DNA from 3 places in the Mesorhizobium sp. B3-1-8 genome. Region 2 is predicted to be linked to each of the others. Evidence: predicted binding sites of a transcription regulator. Region 2 holds the regulator's gene; each other region holds the start of a gene.

Region 1 (3,257 bases), on a different contig from region 2:
ACCGTTTGTTAAACATGCGCTTGCCTTCATGGGCATCGAAGCGCATTTTCAAGCCTCAGTCATTTAGGGTGCGGGCCGCGTCGGCAAGGATTGCCGAATCGGCCGACGGCAGTGCAGGGGCGTATCGATGAACGAGCCTTCGAAGGGCAGCGCGAAAACCATCAAATTGGCGGAGCGCCGGGTTTTCTCCCAATCCTTCAAGCCGCTCTACCAGGAAGGCATGGGGCTGGTCGAGCAGGCCGCCGAATATCTCGATGGCAAGGGCAGGCTCGAAGCCAAGAAATTGTCGCGCACGGCGGCGACGCTCTATGCGGCCGAGTCGATGCGGCTGACCACAAGGCTCATGCAGGTCGCCTCGTGGCTGCTTTTGCAGCGAGCGGCGAATTCCGGCGAGATGACGCGCGACCAGGTGGCCTCGGAGAAATCCAAGGTGCGGCTCGACACCGCCTCCGCGCATGACGAGGCGCTCGGCTGGAAAGAGCTGCCCAAGGATTTTCTGGACCTCGTGACGCGCTCGCTGCGCCTTCAGGCGCTGGTGCGGCGCATGGACGAGGAAATCTATGGCGGCGTCATCAACGAGACGCACGCCCCCAGCCGGCGGGCCAACCCGGTTTCCGACCAGATCAGTCTCTTGAATACGGCTTTCGCGCGCGGCTGAAACCGCGTTTGCAACAAACGCCGCGATAGCGGCGCGCTGGAAGCGGGAACCCACATCGTTCAATCGAGGCGCGATCTGGCAAGCCGCGATCGTGGCCGCAAGTCGAACGCCTGCGACGCCCGACTGCTTTTCGATACTGCGGCAACCGTCGTTGCATCGAAGGTCATGCCGGCCTTTGCGAGAAATATCGCCCTTGTCTCGAAGCGATGGGCCCCTAGTTGGAGCCGTTCGCCGCAGCCGGGTCGACCCGAGCCGGTTTTGCAAGAAAATCACCGTCACTGTGACCAAAGCAGATTGCGAGGCTTGATCCCGTGCATTCGCCATTGGACCGCATCCCGGTATCGATCATCATCCCCAATTACAACTACGAACAGTTTCTTGGACGCGCCATCGACAGCGCGTTGGAGCAGGACCACCGAAATGTCGAGGTCGTGGTCGTCGACGACGCATCGACGGACGCGTCGGTGGCCGTCATCGAATCCTACGGCGACAAGATCCGCTCGTGCCTCAGGCGCAGGAATGGCGGACATGCCGCTGCGTTCAATACGGGGTTCGAGGCGAGCACCGGGGAGATCGTTCTTTTCCTCGACGCCGACGATTATCTCTATCCGAACGCCGTCTCCGAGGTCCTGGACGAGTGGGACGCGGATGTCGCCCAGGCGCAATTCAGATTGCATCTCGTCGACGAGGACCAACATATCAAGGATGTCTTTCCACCCCCGGAACAGCCGTTCGACTCGGGCAATGTCGTCCCGGAATTGTTACGCAAGGGGCGCTACCGTACGACGGTGACGAGCGGGCTGGCGTTCGACCGTGAGGCGCTGGACCCGATAATGCCCATGCCCGAAAGCGATTTCCGGCAAGGCGCCGATGGCTATCTCGCAACGCTTGCGCCGCTGCACGGGGAGGTGAAATCCATCGACGCCTGCCTTGGCGCCTACCGCATCCACGGCTCCAACCATTCGGTCTTTGCCGAAAAGCTTGCCGAGCGGGCGCGCTGGCGCGTGGCGCATGACTTCCGGCGCCTTGAAGCCTTGTCCGACCGGGCGGCCGAGATCGGTCTGACCGTACCGCCGGATGCCGGCCTTCGCGATCCGGTTCATCTGGAAGAGCGACTGGCCTCGCTTTGCGTCGACGAGCCCCGGCATCCGGTCGCGACCGACTCCCGGCTGGGACTGGCAAAAGCGGGCGCCGCCGCCAGTCTGGAAATGAACGCATCCTGGCGGCGGCGGGCTGCGCTGGCAGCCTGGTTCCTCTGCATCGGGCTCCTGCCGCGGCGCATGGGAAATGCAGTCCTGGCATGGAAGATGGTCGCGTCGTCGAGGCCGGCATTTCTCACGCGGCTATCGAAAACCATCCGTCGCCTGACGAACTAAATTAGGTCCGGATTTCGGGTCTGCCAGCCCGTGAACGCCAGCTTGATGGGATTTCGAATGCGTTCTTAAGATCGCGATTGTTTCTGGTTTGTTCACATTTTGCTGGCATCGCTTGCCGCCACGGCTAGACTTGGCGCATGGGGGAAGCGATTCGCATCATCGGTATCGATCCGGGGCTGAGGCGCACCGGTTGGGGTATCATCGACAGCGTGGGCAATTCGCTGCGCTTCGTCGCGTCCGGCACGGTGCGGTCCGACGAAAAGGAGTCGTTGGCGACAAGGCTCTGCCAGCTGCATGACGGTTTGGCCGAGGTGCTGGACCAAGCCATGCCGCATGAGGCAGCGGTCGAGCAGACTTTCGTCAACAAGGATGCCACGGCGACGCTGAAGCTCGGCCAGGCGCGCGGTATTGCCATGCTGGTGCCGGCGCGTGCCGGGCTGGTGGTCGCCGAATATGCCCCCAATGCCATCAAGAAGGCGGTTATCGGCGTCGGCCACGGCGAGAAGAAGCAAATCCATATGATGGTCAAGGTGCTGATGCCGAAGGCGATCTTCGACACCGACGACGCTGCCGACGCTTTGGCCATCGCCATCTGCCATGCGCATCACCGCCAAAGCGTCGCCTACCGGATGGCAGCACTGGCGTGAGGGGACAATCATGATCGGCAAGCTCAAGGGCACGCTGGACGAGATCGACGAGGACTCCTGCCTCGTCGACGTGCACGGCGTCGGCTATGTCGCGCATTGCTCGGCGCGCACGCTGGCGTCGCTGCCGTCGCCGGGCGAGGCGGTGGTGCTGTTCATCGAGACCTATGTGCGCGAGGACATGATCCGGCTCTACGGCTTTCAGTCGGCGCTGGAGCGCGAGTGGTTCCGGCTTTTGATGAACAATGTGCAGGGCGTCGGCGCCAAGGTGGCGCTGGCGGTGCTGTCGACGCTGGCGCCGGCCGAGCTCGCCAATGCGATCGCGCTGCGCGACATCGCCATGGTCTCCAGAGCGCCAGGCGTCGGCAAGAAAGTGGCGGAGCGCATCGTCACCGAATTGCGCACCAAGGCGCCTGCCTATGCGGGCGCGGCCAGCGGCACGATCGGCCTCAAGCAGGAGCTCGGCGAAGGCGTCGCGGCGGCACCGATCACCGACGCGGTCTCGGCGCTGGTCAATCTCGGCTATTCGCGCGACATCGCGGCGAACGCGGTTGCGGCAGCGCTGAAATCGGCTGGCGA
Region 2 (3,257 bases):
GGCCATGCCCTTCGGCTTCGACGGCCCATTCCTTTATGTGATGGGCAAGGGCCTGACGGCGATGATCGCCATTTCGGCGTGGATATCCGAGCGCTCACCGGTCGACGCCGTCGGGCTGATCTCGATCCAGTCGGTGCTGCTGGCGACGGTCGCGCTGGTCATCGCGACGATGGCCACCACCTGGCTGAGGCTCGCTGCCTTACCCTTCGCGCTCGCCGCGCTGCTGGCCATTCCGCATGTCCGTACTCCGGACGTGCTTATCTCGGAGGACGCGCATCTGGTGGCGATGCCGATCGGCGGCGGTGAGCTTGCCATCAACCGCGCGCGCTCCAACGACTTCACCACCGACAACTGGAAACGGGCGCTGAAAGCCGAGGAAATCGTACCGCCGGAGACGTTCGCTAAAGACGCCCTCGACATCGCCGATCCCGTCGACCTGCCGCCCGGCTCGCCCTTCTACTGCATCGGCGACCTCTGCATCGGCCGGCATCCTTCCGGTGCCATCGTCGCGCTCGCCGAGAACCGCGCCAGCGCCCGGCCTGCTTGCGGTTTCGCCGACCTCATCGTCATCGACGACGCCACGGCCTACAATCCATGCCGCGATCCGCGCGTGCTCGTCGTCACCAAGCGGCAGCTGGCACGCGACGGCAGCGCCGCCATCTTCTTTGATCCGCAATCGGCAACCGCGCGGCCAACCGTTCGCTACGCGGTCGAAGAACCGTACCGACCCTGGCACGAGCAGCGGAAATACGCGCGTGAGGCGAGGGGGCTGCCGCCCTATCAACGACCGGAAAAGCCGGCGGTCGCGCCGCAGCCTACAGAATAGATGGCACACAGTTCCGGCGAAGACCGCCGCGCGGTTCTGCTCAGTAACGGCGGATGAGTCCGACGAGCTTACCCTGAACCTTGACCCGGTCCGGTCCGAAGATACGGGTCTCGTACGCCGGGTTGGCGGCCTCGAGCGCGATCGAGGCACCCTTGCGACGAAACCGCTTCAGGGTCGCTTCCTCGTCGTCGACCAGCGCCACCACGATCTCGCCCGGACTTGCCGTATTGGCGTTGCGGATTATGACCGTATCGCCGTCGAAGATACCGGCCTCGATCATCGAGTCGCCCTTGACCTCCAGCGCATAATGCTCGCCGCCCATGATCATGTCCGGCGGCACCGAGATCGAATGCGTCTGGTGCTGGATGGCGTCTATCGGCACGCCGGCGGCGATGCGGCCCATCACCGGAATGGACACGGCCGAAACAGCGTCGTCGTCATTGCTGGGTGTCGGCGTGCGCGAGGGCGCCGCCGGCTTGACCTGGCGGCCAAGATTGCCCTGGCCGCCCTGGATGACGCTCGGCGAAAACTTTCTCGCGGCATTCAGGCCAGGCGCGATCGAGTCGGGCAGCCGCAGCACTTCAAGCGCGCGCGCTCGGTTCGGCAGCCGGCGAATGAAGCCGCGTTCTTCCAGCGCCGTGATCAGCCGATGGATGCCCGATTTGGAGGCGAGGTCGAGCGCTTCCTTCATCTCGTCGAAAGACGGCGGAATCCCGCTCTCCTTGAGGCGTTCATGGATGAACATCAGCAGTTCATGTTGTTTGCGCGTCAGCATGGCGGCCCCCTTGGGTTCTGAAACCGGAATCAGAAAAACAAACCCAGAACAAACACTATCTGTTCCAGTTGTGTTCCGCAACCGTTTAAAGTTTAGTGAATTTGTTGAGGCTTCGGAAACAATGTTGCATCCAAGGGATACCTGGCCGAGTCAGGTCAGCGGTATCATTGATTCCGCTCGATTATGCAGCCCTCCTTAAGCTGAAGCGCGGTCCAACGCCATCACAAAGGCGCGGGCGGGATCGCTTCGGCTCTTGCGCGAACGTGCCTCACCGTGAACGAAACGGACCCAAAATGCCAACTTCGGCAATGATTCCGATCCATGGTCTTCGCCGTCTATGGACCAGCTAACATAGCGCAGAAGGTTCTTGCCGTGGCACGGACGGTGGTGAGACAACCGCCCTTGGCCAATCGTGAGAGGCGCCATGCCGAAATGGAGGCGGCAGCATGATGGGGGGAATTCCTGATCTCGCCGAGATCGAGGCGATGGATGCAGCGGATCCGCTGCGCGCCCTGCGCGATCGCTTCGTCCTGCCGGAGGGGGTGATCTACCTCGACGGGAATTCGTTGGGAGCGGCCTCGCACGCCGCATTCGACGAGTTGCGCAGGGCAGCTGCCGAGGAGTGGGCGCATGACCTCATTCGTGCTTGGAACAAGGACGGATGGTTCGACATGCCGGTCGAGCTGGGCGACCGGCTCGGGCGCCTGATCGGCGCGGCGCCGGGCCAGACCGTGGTCTGCGACACCACGTCGATCAACATCTACAAAGTGCTGCACGCGGCGATGGCGATGCGGCCGGACCGAACCGTGATCGTTGCCGAGGGCGACAGTTTTCCGACCGATATCTATATGGCCGAAGGGGTGGCCTTGACCGGAAAGAACACTGTCCTGCACCTGGCTGGCGTGGACGCGCCGATCATCGAGGAACTGATCGACGAACGCGTGGCGGTGGTGTTGGTCAACCACGTCAATTACAAATCCGGCGAGTTGCGCGACATGGCGGCGCTTACGCGCATGGCGCATGACGCCGGTGCGCTGATCGTCTGGGATCTCTGCCACAGCGCGGGCGCCATGCCGGTAGAACTTGACAGGGCAAGCGCCGATTTCGCCGTCGGCTGCACCTATAAATATCTCAATGGCGGGCCAGGTTCTCCTGCCTTCATCTATGCGGCCGAGCGGCATCTTGCCGATGTGCGGCAGCCGCTCAGCGGGTGGTGGAGCCATGCACGGCCATTCGCCTTCGAGCAAGCCTATGCGCCAGGCACCGGCATCCGCCGATTTCTGTGCGGCACGCAGCCGGTCCTGTCGATGCGGACGCTGAAAGGCGCGCTCGACATCTGGAACGGCGTTGACCTGGCGACGGTGCGGAGGAAGAGCATTGCGCTGGCCGATCTGTTCATCGAACTCGTCGAAGCACGGTGCGGCGGTTACGATCTTACGCTGGAAAGCACCCGCGACGGCGCCAAACGCGGCAGCCAGATTTCCTTCATTCACCAGCATGGCTACCAGATCATGCGGGCCCTGATCGAACGCGGCGTGATCGGTGATTTTCGGGCGCCGTCGACCATGCGCTTCGGTTTTACCCCGCTCTATGTCGGCTACAGGGATGTCTGGAATGCCGTCGAAGTGCTCGAAGACATCTTGCGGACCGGCGTCT
Region 3 (3,257 bases), on a different contig from region 2:
TGCGAATTCGACCGCCATCATGCGCTGGTCGAGGGCCTGGCGGCGGAGGTCCGGGGCGGATGCCTTCACCGGCGCGAGTTCCTGGCGATGGCAAGCATTTTCGGCGCATCGGCGGTGGCCGCCTATGGCCTGATCGGGCTCGCCGCGCCGACGCCGGCGCGAGCCGCCGAGCCGAAGAAGGGCGGTGTGCTGCGCGTTTCCACCTTCGTCAAGGAGCAGAAGGACCCGCGCGCCTATGACTGGCCGGAAATGGCCAATATCGCGCGCCAGTTCCTCGACACGCTGGTGCGCTACGACACCGACTACACGTTCAAGCCTTCGCTGCTGGAAAGCTGGAAGGTCAATGACGACGCCACCGAATACACGCTCAATCTGCGGCGCGGCGTGACCTGGAACAATGGCGACGACTTCACCGCCGAGGACGTGGTCTTCAACCTCGAGCGCTGGTGCGACAAGGCGGCCGAAGGCAATTCCATGGCCGGCCGCATGACCGCGCTGATCGACGCCAAGACCGGCAAGGCGCGCGACGGCGCCATCACCAAAGCCGACGACCACACGGTGGTGCTGAAACTGTCCTCGTCCGACATCTCGATCATCCCGTCGATGACGGAATATTCCGCGCTGATCGTGCATCGCGGCTATGAGAAGGCCGGCGCCAATCTCATCGCGCATCCGGTCGGCACCGGCGCTTTCGAGCTGGTCTCCTACGACGTCGGCACCAAGGCTGTCGTCAAGCGGCGCCAGAACGGCAAGTGGTGGGGTGGCGAGGTCTATCTCGACGGCATCGAGTTCATCGACTACGGCACCGATCCGGCCGCCTGGGTGAGCGCCTTCGAAGCCGGCGAGATCGACACCAATTTCGAGACCACCGCCGACTATGTCGCGATCATGGACGGCCTGGGGCTGGTGAAGTCGGAAGTGGTGACGGCGGCGACGATCCTTGCCCGCACCAATGTGACCAACAAGCCCTATGACGACATACGCGTGCGCCGCGCCCTGCAAATGGCGACCGACAATCAGGCCGTGCTGACGCTCGGCTATGGCGGCAAGGGCACGGTCGCCGAGAACCACCATGTCAGCCCGCTGCATCCGGAATATTACGCGCTGCCGAAGAAGACGCGCGGCCTCGAAGGCGCCAAAAAGCTGATGGCGGAGGCCGGGCAGCTCGATTTCGAGCACGAGCTGATCACCGGCGACGAGGACTGGCACCGCAGCACCGGAGACGCCATCGCCGCGCAGCTGCGCGAGGCTGGCTTCAAGGTGAAGCGCACCGTGCTGCCGGGCTCGACCTTCTGGAACAACTGGACCAAATATCCCTTCTCGATGACGTCGTGGGGCATGCGGCCGCTGGGCGTCCAGAACCTCGCGCTCGCTTATCGCAGCGGCGAGGCGTGGAACGAATCCGGCTACGCCAATCCCGCGTTCGACAAGAAGCTCGACGAGGCGCTTGCCGTGCCGGACGTTGAAAAGCGCAAGGAGATCATGAAGGATGTCGAACAGATCCTCCAGGATTCCGGCATCCTCATCCAGCCTTACTGGCGCTCGCTGTTCACCCATTCGGTGGCGGCGGTGAAGGACAATCCGGCGCATCCCAATCTCGAGCAGCATTTCGAGAAGGTGTGGCTGGACCGGTAGGCTGGGGAGGCGACAATATACCGGTTCGGCCACGCACCGTTGCCGCGGCCGAATCGATGTTCTTGTAATGTTCTTGCCTCAGCGACAAATCTGTGGTTGTCTGGCGTGAGGTCTTGGGCGGGCTGATCGCAGCGCCGTGCAGGAGCCTGAATCCGGGGGCGGGAAACATGGTGGCGCGGGTTCGCACGGTGGCTTTCCAGGGCATCGAGGCCGTGCCGGTCGATGTCCAGGTGATGGTCGGGCCGGGCAAGGTCGGCATGCAGATCGTCGGCCTGCCGGACAAGGCGGTGGCCGAAAGCCGCGAGCGCGTACAAGCGGCGCTGCACGCATCGGGCCTGTCGATGCCTTCGAAGAAGGTGACGGTGAACCTCGCGCCGGCCGATCTTCCCAAGGAAGGCAGCCATTACGACCTGCCGATCGCGCTTGGCCTGATGGCGGCGCTCGGCGCCATACCGGGCGACATGCTTGCCGGCTATGTGGTGCTTGGCGAATTGTCGCTCGACGGCACGATCGCCGGGGTGGCGGGCGCGCTGCCGGCGGCGATCGGCGCCAATGCCGAGGGCAAGGGCCTGATCTGCCCCTTCGCCTGCGGGCCGGAGGCGGCCTGGGCCGGCAAGGATTTCGACATATTGGCGCCACGCAGCCTGATCGCGGTCGCCAATCATTTTCGCGGCACGCAGGTGCTGTCGCGGCCCGAGGCCGGCATAAAGCTTGCGGCGCGCGACCTGCCGGACCTCACCGACATCAAGGGCCAGGAGAGTGCCAAGCGGGCGCTGGAAGTGGCCGCCGCCGGCGGACACAACCTCCTGATGGTCGGACCGCCTGGCTCGGGCAAGTCGATGCTGGCGCAGCGCCTGCCCTCGATCCTGCCGCCGCTGGCGCCGAAGGAACTGCTCGAAGTGTCGATGATCGCGTCCGTTGCCGGCGAGCTCGGCGAAGGCAAGCTGACGGACCGGCGGCCGTTCCGCGCCCCGCATCACTCCGCCTCGATGGCGGCGATGGTGGGCGGCGGGCTGCGCGCGCGGCCGGGCGAGGTCTCGCTCGCCCATCACGGCGTTCTGTTCCTCGACGAGTTGCCGGAATTCACGCCGCAAACGCTCGATGCGCTGCGGCAGCCGCTGGAAACGGGCGACTGCATGATCGCGCGGGCCAACCACCGCGTCACCTATCCGGCCCGCATCCAGCTGGTGGCGGCGATGAACCCATGTCGTTGCGGCATGTCGGGCGAGCCCGGCTATCGCTGCTTGCGCGGCGACCGCTGCCGCACCGAATACCAGGCGCGCATTTCCGGCCCGCTGCTCGACCGCATCGACCTTCGGATCGAGGTGCCGGCGGTCTCGGCGAGCGACCTGATCCGACCGGACAAGGCTGAGACAAGTGCCGCGGTGGCGCAGCGCGTGGCCCGTGCGCGCGCCATGCAGCGCGAACGGCTGGAAAGACTGGGAGCAGGCGCCACCACCAACGCGCATTGCCCGCCTTCGATCATCGAGGAGATCGCCAAGCCCGATACCGCCGGCCTGACGCTGCTCAAGGACGCCAGCGAAAAGCTCGGCTTTTCGGCGCGGGCCTATCATCGCGTGCTGAAGGTGGCGCGCACGCTGGCCGACCTCGACGCCAGCGAG

Evidence for each region. Region 2 encodes LexA, which represses DNA repair genes until DNA is damaged. Its sites were predicted from a motif close to TGTTCNNNNTGTGTTCNG; they were not measured.
Region 1: the regulator LexA is predicted to act here: its motif matches at 2,113-2,130, upstream of ruvC (crossover junction endodeoxyribonuclease RuvC).
Region 3: the regulator LexA is predicted to act here: its motif matches at 1,693-1,710, upstream of FJ424_RS11260 (YifB family Mg chelatase-like AAA ATPase).

The regions. Positions count from the first base shown of each region.
Region 1 covers NZ_VFTK01000024.1:45,808-49,064, forward strand. Annotated here, with positions in the region: gene FJ424_RS21795 (DUF1465 family protein) at 128-658, shown strand; gene FJ424_RS21800 (glycosyltransferase family 2 protein) at 970-2,034, shown strand; gene ruvC (crossover junction endodeoxyribonuclease RuvC) at 2,172-2,681, shown strand; gene ruvA (Holliday junction branch migration protein RuvA) at 2,692-3,257, shown strand, end outside.
Region 2 covers NZ_VFTK01000007.1:54,184-57,440, reverse strand. Annotated here, with positions in the region: gene FJ424_RS08560 (ComEC/Rec2 family competence protein) at 1-826, shown strand, start outside; gene lexA (transcriptional repressor LexA) at 867-1,601, opposite strand; gene kynU (kynureninase) at 2,051-3,257, shown strand, end outside.
Region 3 covers NZ_VFTK01000010.1:8,975-12,231, reverse strand. Annotated here, with positions in the region: gene FJ424_RS11265 (ABC transporter substrate-binding protein) at 1-1,635, shown strand, start outside; gene FJ424_RS11260 (YifB family Mg chelatase-like AAA ATPase) at 1,803-3,257, shown strand, end outside.